Regions from separate parts of the Pseudomonas sp. DW-iso3 genome, predicted to be linked through region 2. Evidence: predicted binding sites of a transcription regulator. Region 2 holds the regulator's gene; the other holds the start of a gene.
What was found. The regulator FliA, encoded in region 2, starts transcription of late flagellar genes. The targets are predictions, from matches to a motif close to CTAAAGTTTNNNNNNNNNNNGCCGNTAA.
Positions count from the first base shown of each region.

Region 1: AC4PS7_RS23995 (methyl-accepting chemotaxis protein) is a predicted target of FliA. The motif match lies at 2,171-2,198, and genes of this name have one in related genera.

Region 1 covers NZ_JBZXDZ010000008.1:323,031-326,388, reverse strand. Annotated here, with positions in the region: gene AC4PS7_RS24000 (ABC transporter six-transmembrane domain-containing protein) at 1-91, shown strand, start outside; gene AC4PS7_RS23995 (methyl-accepting chemotaxis protein) at 95-2,071, opposite strand; gene AC4PS7_RS23990 (LysR substrate-binding domain-containing protein) at 2,249-3,169, opposite strand; gene AC4PS7_RS23985 (NorM family multidrug efflux MATE transporter) at 3,319-3,358, shown strand, end outside.
Region 2 covers NZ_JBZXDZ010000003.1:439,508-442,865, forward strand. Annotated here, with positions in the region: gene flhF (flagellar biosynthesis GTPase FlhF) at 1-170, shown strand, start outside; gene fleN (flagellar synthesis regulator FleN) at 277-1,110, shown strand; gene fliA (RNA polymerase sigma factor FliA) at 1,107-1,847, shown strand; gene AC4PS7_RS11160 (chemotaxis response regulator CheY) at 2,015-2,389, shown strand; gene AC4PS7_RS11165 (protein phosphatase CheZ) at 2,408-3,196, shown strand; gene AC4PS7_RS11170 (chemotaxis protein CheA) at 3,208-3,358, shown strand, end outside.

The sequences.
Region 1 (3,358 bases), on a different contig from region 2:
CAGCATGGACGAAGCCCCTGGCATGGTCGACCAACTGGCGCGCCTCAAAGACATCGGCAAGCGCGTGGACCCAGGGCTGGGCGACCGCTAGGTCTCAACGAAACCGATCCACTTCATGCCGCAGGCCCGCCGCCAGGGTCTCCAGTTCCTTGGCCGTGATCGCCAGGTTCGACACCACCTCGCGCTGCTCGCTGTTGGCCAGCGCAATGCTCTGCAGGTTGCTGCTGAGCAAAGTCGCGGTGCTGCTCTGTTCCTGGGTGGCGGTGGTGATCGCAGCGAACTGCTGACCGGCCGAGCGGCTTTGCTCGTCGATACGCGCCAGGGCCGACGCCACATCGGCGTTGCGCGACAGGCCTTCCTGCATCAATACGTTGCCGCGCTCCATGGTGCTGATGGCGTTGCCGGTTTCCTGCTGGATGCTCTGGATCATCCCGGAAATTTCGTCGGTGGCCTCACGGGTACGCGACGCCAGGTTACGCACCTCATCAGCGACCACGGCAAACCCACGACCCTGCTCACCCGCCCGTGCGGCTTCGATGGCGGCGTTGAGTGCCAGCAGGTTGGTTTGTTCGGCGATCGAGGTGATCACGCCGACGATCCCGCCAATTTCCTGGGAACGCTGGCCCAGGGTGTTGATCACCGTAGCCGTGCTGTTGAGCGCGGCGGCGATGTGTTCCAGGGACGACGACGCTTCTTGCATCGAGTTGCGCCCGATACGGGTTTGCTGGGCGTTTTCCTGGGCGAGGCGTTCGGTGCTGCCCATGTTATCGGCGATGTTCAGCGACGTGGCGCTGAACTCTTCCACTGCACCAGCCATGCTAGTGATCTCACCGGACTGCTGCTCCATGCCCTCATAAGCACCACCGGATAACCCAGACAACGCCTGGGCACGGCTGTTGACCTCTTCGGCTGCCTTGCGGATATGCGAGACCATGGTCGACAGCGCTTCACCCATCTGGTTGAAGCTGCGCGCCAACTGGCCGATTTCGTCATGGCTGGACACATTCAGGCGTACGCTCAAGTCCCCCGCACCCAGGGCTTCGGCCTGGCGCACCAGGTCGCCCAACGGCGCCAACTTGCTACGCAGCAACCAGACCGTTGCGCCGACCGCCAGCAGCATGGCAAGCACGCTGCCGATCACCAGGCGGATGCCGACGTCCCAGGTCACCGAGCGAATCTCGGCCTTGGGCATGCTCGCGACAACTGCCCACGGCCCGCCGTCGAAGGGCACAGAGACGCTGTAGAATTCTTCGTTCTTGTCCGTCCAGAAGCGACCTTTGCCTGGTGTTTTGGCCAGGTCCAACATCACTGGAACCGCCTGGTCCAGCGCCTGCACGCCAGCCGGGGGCACCAGCCAGCGCTTCTGCTCGTCCAGCAGGGCCAGGGAGCCGGTCTGGCCGATACGGAAGCGCTTGAGATTCTCGAACTGGGCATTCTGCGCATCGGTGTAGTCAAAACCGATGAACAGCACGGCGATGACCTGGCCGCTGCTATCACGCACGGGGCTGTATTGGGTCATGTAGGAGCGGTCGAACAATACCGCCCGGCCGATGTAGGTTTGCCCGCTGAGCACACGCTGATAAGCCGGGCCTTGGCGATCCAGGACCGTACCGATGGCGCGGTTACCATCCTGTTTGGTCAACGACGTGCTGATGCGGATGAAGTCTTCGCCGCTGCGTACAAACACCGTGGCCACGCCGCCGGACATCTGCTTGAACTCATCCACATCCTCGAAGTTGTTGTTCAACACCTCGCTGCCCAGATACAGGCTCGGGGTCTGCACACCGGCCACGGTCACTGGTTGGTCTGCACGCACACTCAAACCGGCACCAAAACGCTTTTCGAACAGCCCGCTCAACCGCTGGGTACTCTCGCGCAAGGTGCCGTGGAAGGTGTTGAGTTGATCGGCAAGCAAGCGCGCCTCGCTGGCCAGGTGTTCCTCGCGGGTGGCGAGGTTGGCGGAGTCGAGGGAACGCAGAGCAAACACAGTACTGCCGCTGATGACGACAGCCAGAATCACGGCGAGTGCGAGGCCTAGCTGTGAGGCTATCCGAGCGCGAGGTTGAGTCATGAAGGCTCCTGGCCGAGGCCAGGATCATCCTGATCTCATAGCGTTGCTCGGCAAATTATCTGGTGGGAAACGTTGGTGCACGATTGTTCCAACACACCTTCTTCGGCTGGGCGAAGCAATACTTGAGCGAATCACAGGGGTATCACGCAAACGATTGCACGAACGCTCTGCAACCACTCAATCGAGACGTTCGACTGAAGGCAACGCCATCGCCTTGACCTCCGCCTGGAGAAACTCCGCCAAGCGCCGCAGCCGCTCACCGCCGGGGCGGGTCTTCGGCCACACCAGGTAATAACTTTCACCACTGGCTACGGCTGTTGGCCAGGGCAGGCTCAATCGGCCCTGGGCCACGTCTTCGGCCACCATCAGCAGGTCACCCATGGATACGCCGTAACCCCGCGCAGCGGCGATCATGCCCAGTTCGAGGGTATCGAACACCTGCCCGCCCTTGAGCGACACCTGGGATGACAAGCCCATGCGCTCCAGCCAGTTGCGCCAATCACGACGGTCAGGCGTGGGGTGCAGCAACTCGGCGGTGGCCAGGCGCTCGACATCCCAGGGTCCATCCTCCAGCAGGTTGGGGGCGCCCACCGGAATCAGCAATTCCGGGAATAGATAACTGGCCTCCCAATCCGCCGGAAAATGGCCGTAGCTCAGCAGCACGGCGCAGTCGAACGGTTCCTGGTTGAAGTCCACCTCGTCCACACTCATCCAGGCGCTGGTCAGTTGCACCTCATTGCCGGGCTGCAACGCACGGAACCGGCTGAGCCGCGCCAACAGCCAGCGCATGGTCAGGGTGGACGGTGCCTTCATGCGCAGGATGTCGTCTTCGGCATTCAAGGTATGGCAGGCCCGCTCCAGCGCGGCGAAACCTTCGCGCACGCCAGGCAACAACAGACGCGCCGCCTCGGTGAGCTGCAAGGTGCGGCCGCTGCGCTGGAACAAGCGGCAGGCGAAGTGCTCTTCCAATGTGCGGATGTGTCGGCTCACCGCACTTTGCGTAATAGACAGTTCCTCCGCCGCACGGGTGAAGGAATTGTGCCGCGATGCCGCCTCAAACGCGCGAAGGGCATAAAGGGGAGGAAGGCGACGTGACATTTGGCAAGCTCCTACAAGCAATGCCGTAACGTACCAGATTCATCAGGCATGAGTTTTAGTCATATGAACGATCGCATTTATCCCTTTGTGCAATGCGCTGAGAGCGCCGAGAATCAACCCTCCCTCAACCCTTCGACTATTCGAGCGTGATGATCATGCAGCATCCGGCACGTACCGAACTCTGGGCCA
Region 2 (3,358 bases):
TCGCTTACCTGACCGACGGGCCGCGGATCCCGGATGATCTGCATCTGCCGCGCCGTCATCAGTTGGTCAGCCGTGCAGTCAGCGTGCAAATGCAAGAAGAGCCTAGCGAGGAAGCGATGGCTGATATGTTCGCCGACCTTTATCACAACCCGGCAAAACGGGTCGGTTGAGGGCAGGATGAACACCGTGAAATGTATCTACATCGATGGTCTGCAAGCGATTCACGCGGCCAAGCCATGTAGCCTGCGTCTAAGCAAGACAAGGTAAAGAAATAAAATGGGCAGCATGCATCCCGTACAGGTGATCGCGGTGACCGGCGGCAAAGGTGGCGTCGGGAAAACTAACGTGTCAGTGAATTTGTCCCTGGCCCTGGCAGAGCTTGGCCGTCGCGTCATGCTGTTGGATGCTGACCTGGGCCTGGCGAACGTCGACGTTCTGCTGGGGCTGACGCCCAAACATACCCTTGCCGATGTGATCGAGGGCCGCTGCGAGCTGCGCGATGTGCTGCTGCAGGGCCCCGGTGGCATCCGCATCGTGCCGGCTGCCTCGGGCACCCAGAGCATGGTGCACCTGAGCCCGGCGCAGCATGCCGGCCTCATCCAGGCGTTCAGTGATATCGGCGATAACCTCGACGTGCTGGTGATTGACACCGCCGCCGGGATCGGCGAGTCCGTGGTCAGCTTCGTGCGCGCCGCGCAGGAAGTGTTGCTGGTGGTCTGCGACGAACCCACCTCGATCACCGACGCCTACGCCCTGATCAAACTGCTTAACCGTGACTACGGCATGAACCGCTTCCGCGTCTTGGCCAACATGGCCCAGAGCCCGCAGGAAGGGCGCAACCTGTTCGCCAAGTTGACCAAGGTCACGGATCGTTTCCTCGATGTCGCCTTACAATACGTCGGCGCAGTGCCCTACGACGAGTGTGTGCGCAAGGCTGTGCAAAAGCAGCGTGCAGTCTACGAAGCGTTCCCTCGTTCCAAGTGCGCATTGGCGTTCAAGGCTATTGCCCAGAAGGTCGATACCTGGCCGTTGCCCGCCAACCCACGGGGGCATCTGGAGTTTTTCGTCGAGCGATTGGTGCATCAGACGAGCGCAGGACCCGTGCTATGACAGCGACTGGCTACAACGCTTACAAGAGGTCTGCCCGTGACAGTCAGGGCGAGTTGATCGAGCGCTACGCGCCCTTGGTCAAGCGCATTGCCTACCACCTGCTGGCACGCCTGCCGGCCAGCGTCCAGGTCGAAGACCTGATCCAGGCGGGCATGATCGGCCTGCTCGAAGTGTCGACCAAATACGACGCGAGCAAGGGCGCGAGTTTCGAGACGTATGCGGGGATCCGTATCCGTGGCGCGATGCTTGATGAGGTGCGTAAAGGTGACTGGGCGCCGCGTTCGGTGCATCGCAATACGCGCATGGTCAGTGACGCAATTCGCGCAATTGAAGCAAAAACCGGTCGCGACGCTAAAGATCACGAAGTTGCGGCCGAACTCCAATTGAGTCTCGACGATTACTACGGGATTTTGAACGATACCTTGGGCAGCCGCCTGTTCAGTTTCGACGACCTGTTGCAGGACGGCGAACACGAAGGGCTGCACGAGGACGGCGCGAGCGCTCATATGGAGCCATCGCGTGACCTGGAAGATGAGCGTTTCCAGGGGGCGTTGGCGGACGCGATTGCCAATTTGCCGGAGCGTGAGCGACTGGTCTTGGCGTTGTACTACGACGAAGAGCTGAACCTCAAGGAAATCGGTGAGGTCCTGGGGGTCAGCGAGTCGCGGGTCAGCCAGTTGCACAGCCAGTGCGCAGCCCGCTTGCGGGGGCGTTTGGGAGAGTGGCGAGCGCGCTGACAGGCAGTGTGGGGACACTGCAGACGAGACCGCGAGGGCAACCAGCCTTCGCGGTTTCGACCCGTGGTGCCCCGGCAGTCCTTTTTGTGTAATGCCTGTTGATTGAAATGGCGCGTCCAGGTGCTGGGCGCGTTTAAGACTGCTTGGAGGTCGAATTGGACAAGAACATGAAAATCCTCATCGTTGATGACTTCTCAACGATGCGGCGGATCATAAAAAACCTGTTGCGTGACCTTGGGTTCACTAACACGGTCGAGGCGGATGACGGCATTACGGCGATTCCGATCCTCAACAGCGGGAGCATCGACTTTCTGGTAACGGACTGGAACATGCCGGGCATGACCGGTATCGACTTGCTGCGCCACGTACGTGCTGACGAAAAGCTGCGCGGCCTGCCTGTGCTGATGGTGACCGCCGAAGCCAAGCGTGAGCAGATCATCGAAGCCGCCCAAGCTGGGGTAAACGGTTACGTGGTCAAGCCATTCACTGCATTGGCCTTGAAAGAGAAGATTGAAAAAATCTTCGACCGCATCGGTCATTGATGCTGCCACGGGGGAGCTATGGAGCATAAAGAATCATCGCAGGCCGACTTCGAGTCGACCCTGAAAAAGCATGCTCACCAGTTGGTCGAAAGCCTTGAAAAAGGTCAGTTCGGCGACGCGGTGCAGTTGATCCATGAGCTCAACCAGACCCGTGATCGCGGCCTGTACCAGGAAGTGGGCAAGCTCACACGCGAGCTGCACAGTGCGATCGTCAATTTCCAGATTGACCCACACATGCCCCAGGCTGAGGAAATCTCGCAGATCACTGATGCCACCGAACGCCTGTCCTATGTGGTCAGGCTGACTGAGGCAGCGGCCAACCGCACCATGGACCTGGTGGAAAACGCCACGCCTCTGGTCAACGGTATGGCCAACGAAGCCCAGGCCCTGAGCAACGACTGGGGCCGTTTCATGCGCCGCGAAGTCGGCGCTGAAGAGTTTCGTGAGTTGGCGCGTCGGGTCGAAGGGTTCTTGTCACGCAGCGAGCAGGAAAACCGCACGGTTTCCAGCAACCTCAACGACATTCTGCTCGCCCAGGATTACCAGGACCTCACCGGTCAGGTGATCAAGCGTGTGACCCAGTTGGTCACCGAAGTGGAAAGCAACTTGCTCAAATTGGTGCTTATGGCAGGCCAGGTTGACCGTTTTGCCGGCATTGAACATGACCGCGAAGCGATCCTCTCGGAAAAAGATCCAAAAAAACATCTCGCCAAGGGTGAAGGTCCGCAGATTCATGCCGATAAACGTGAAGACGTTGTATCGGGTCAAGATGATGTTGATGACCTGTTATCCAGTTTAGGCTTCTAAGGAGCACCCACATGAGCTTCGGCGCCGATGAAGAAATCCTTCAGGATTTCCTTGTAGAGGCCGGCGAAATTTTAGAGCAGTTGTCCGAGCAACTGGTCGAGCTGGAAAGCCGACCAGATGATGCGAACCTGCTCAATGCAATTTTTCGCGGTTTTCACACTG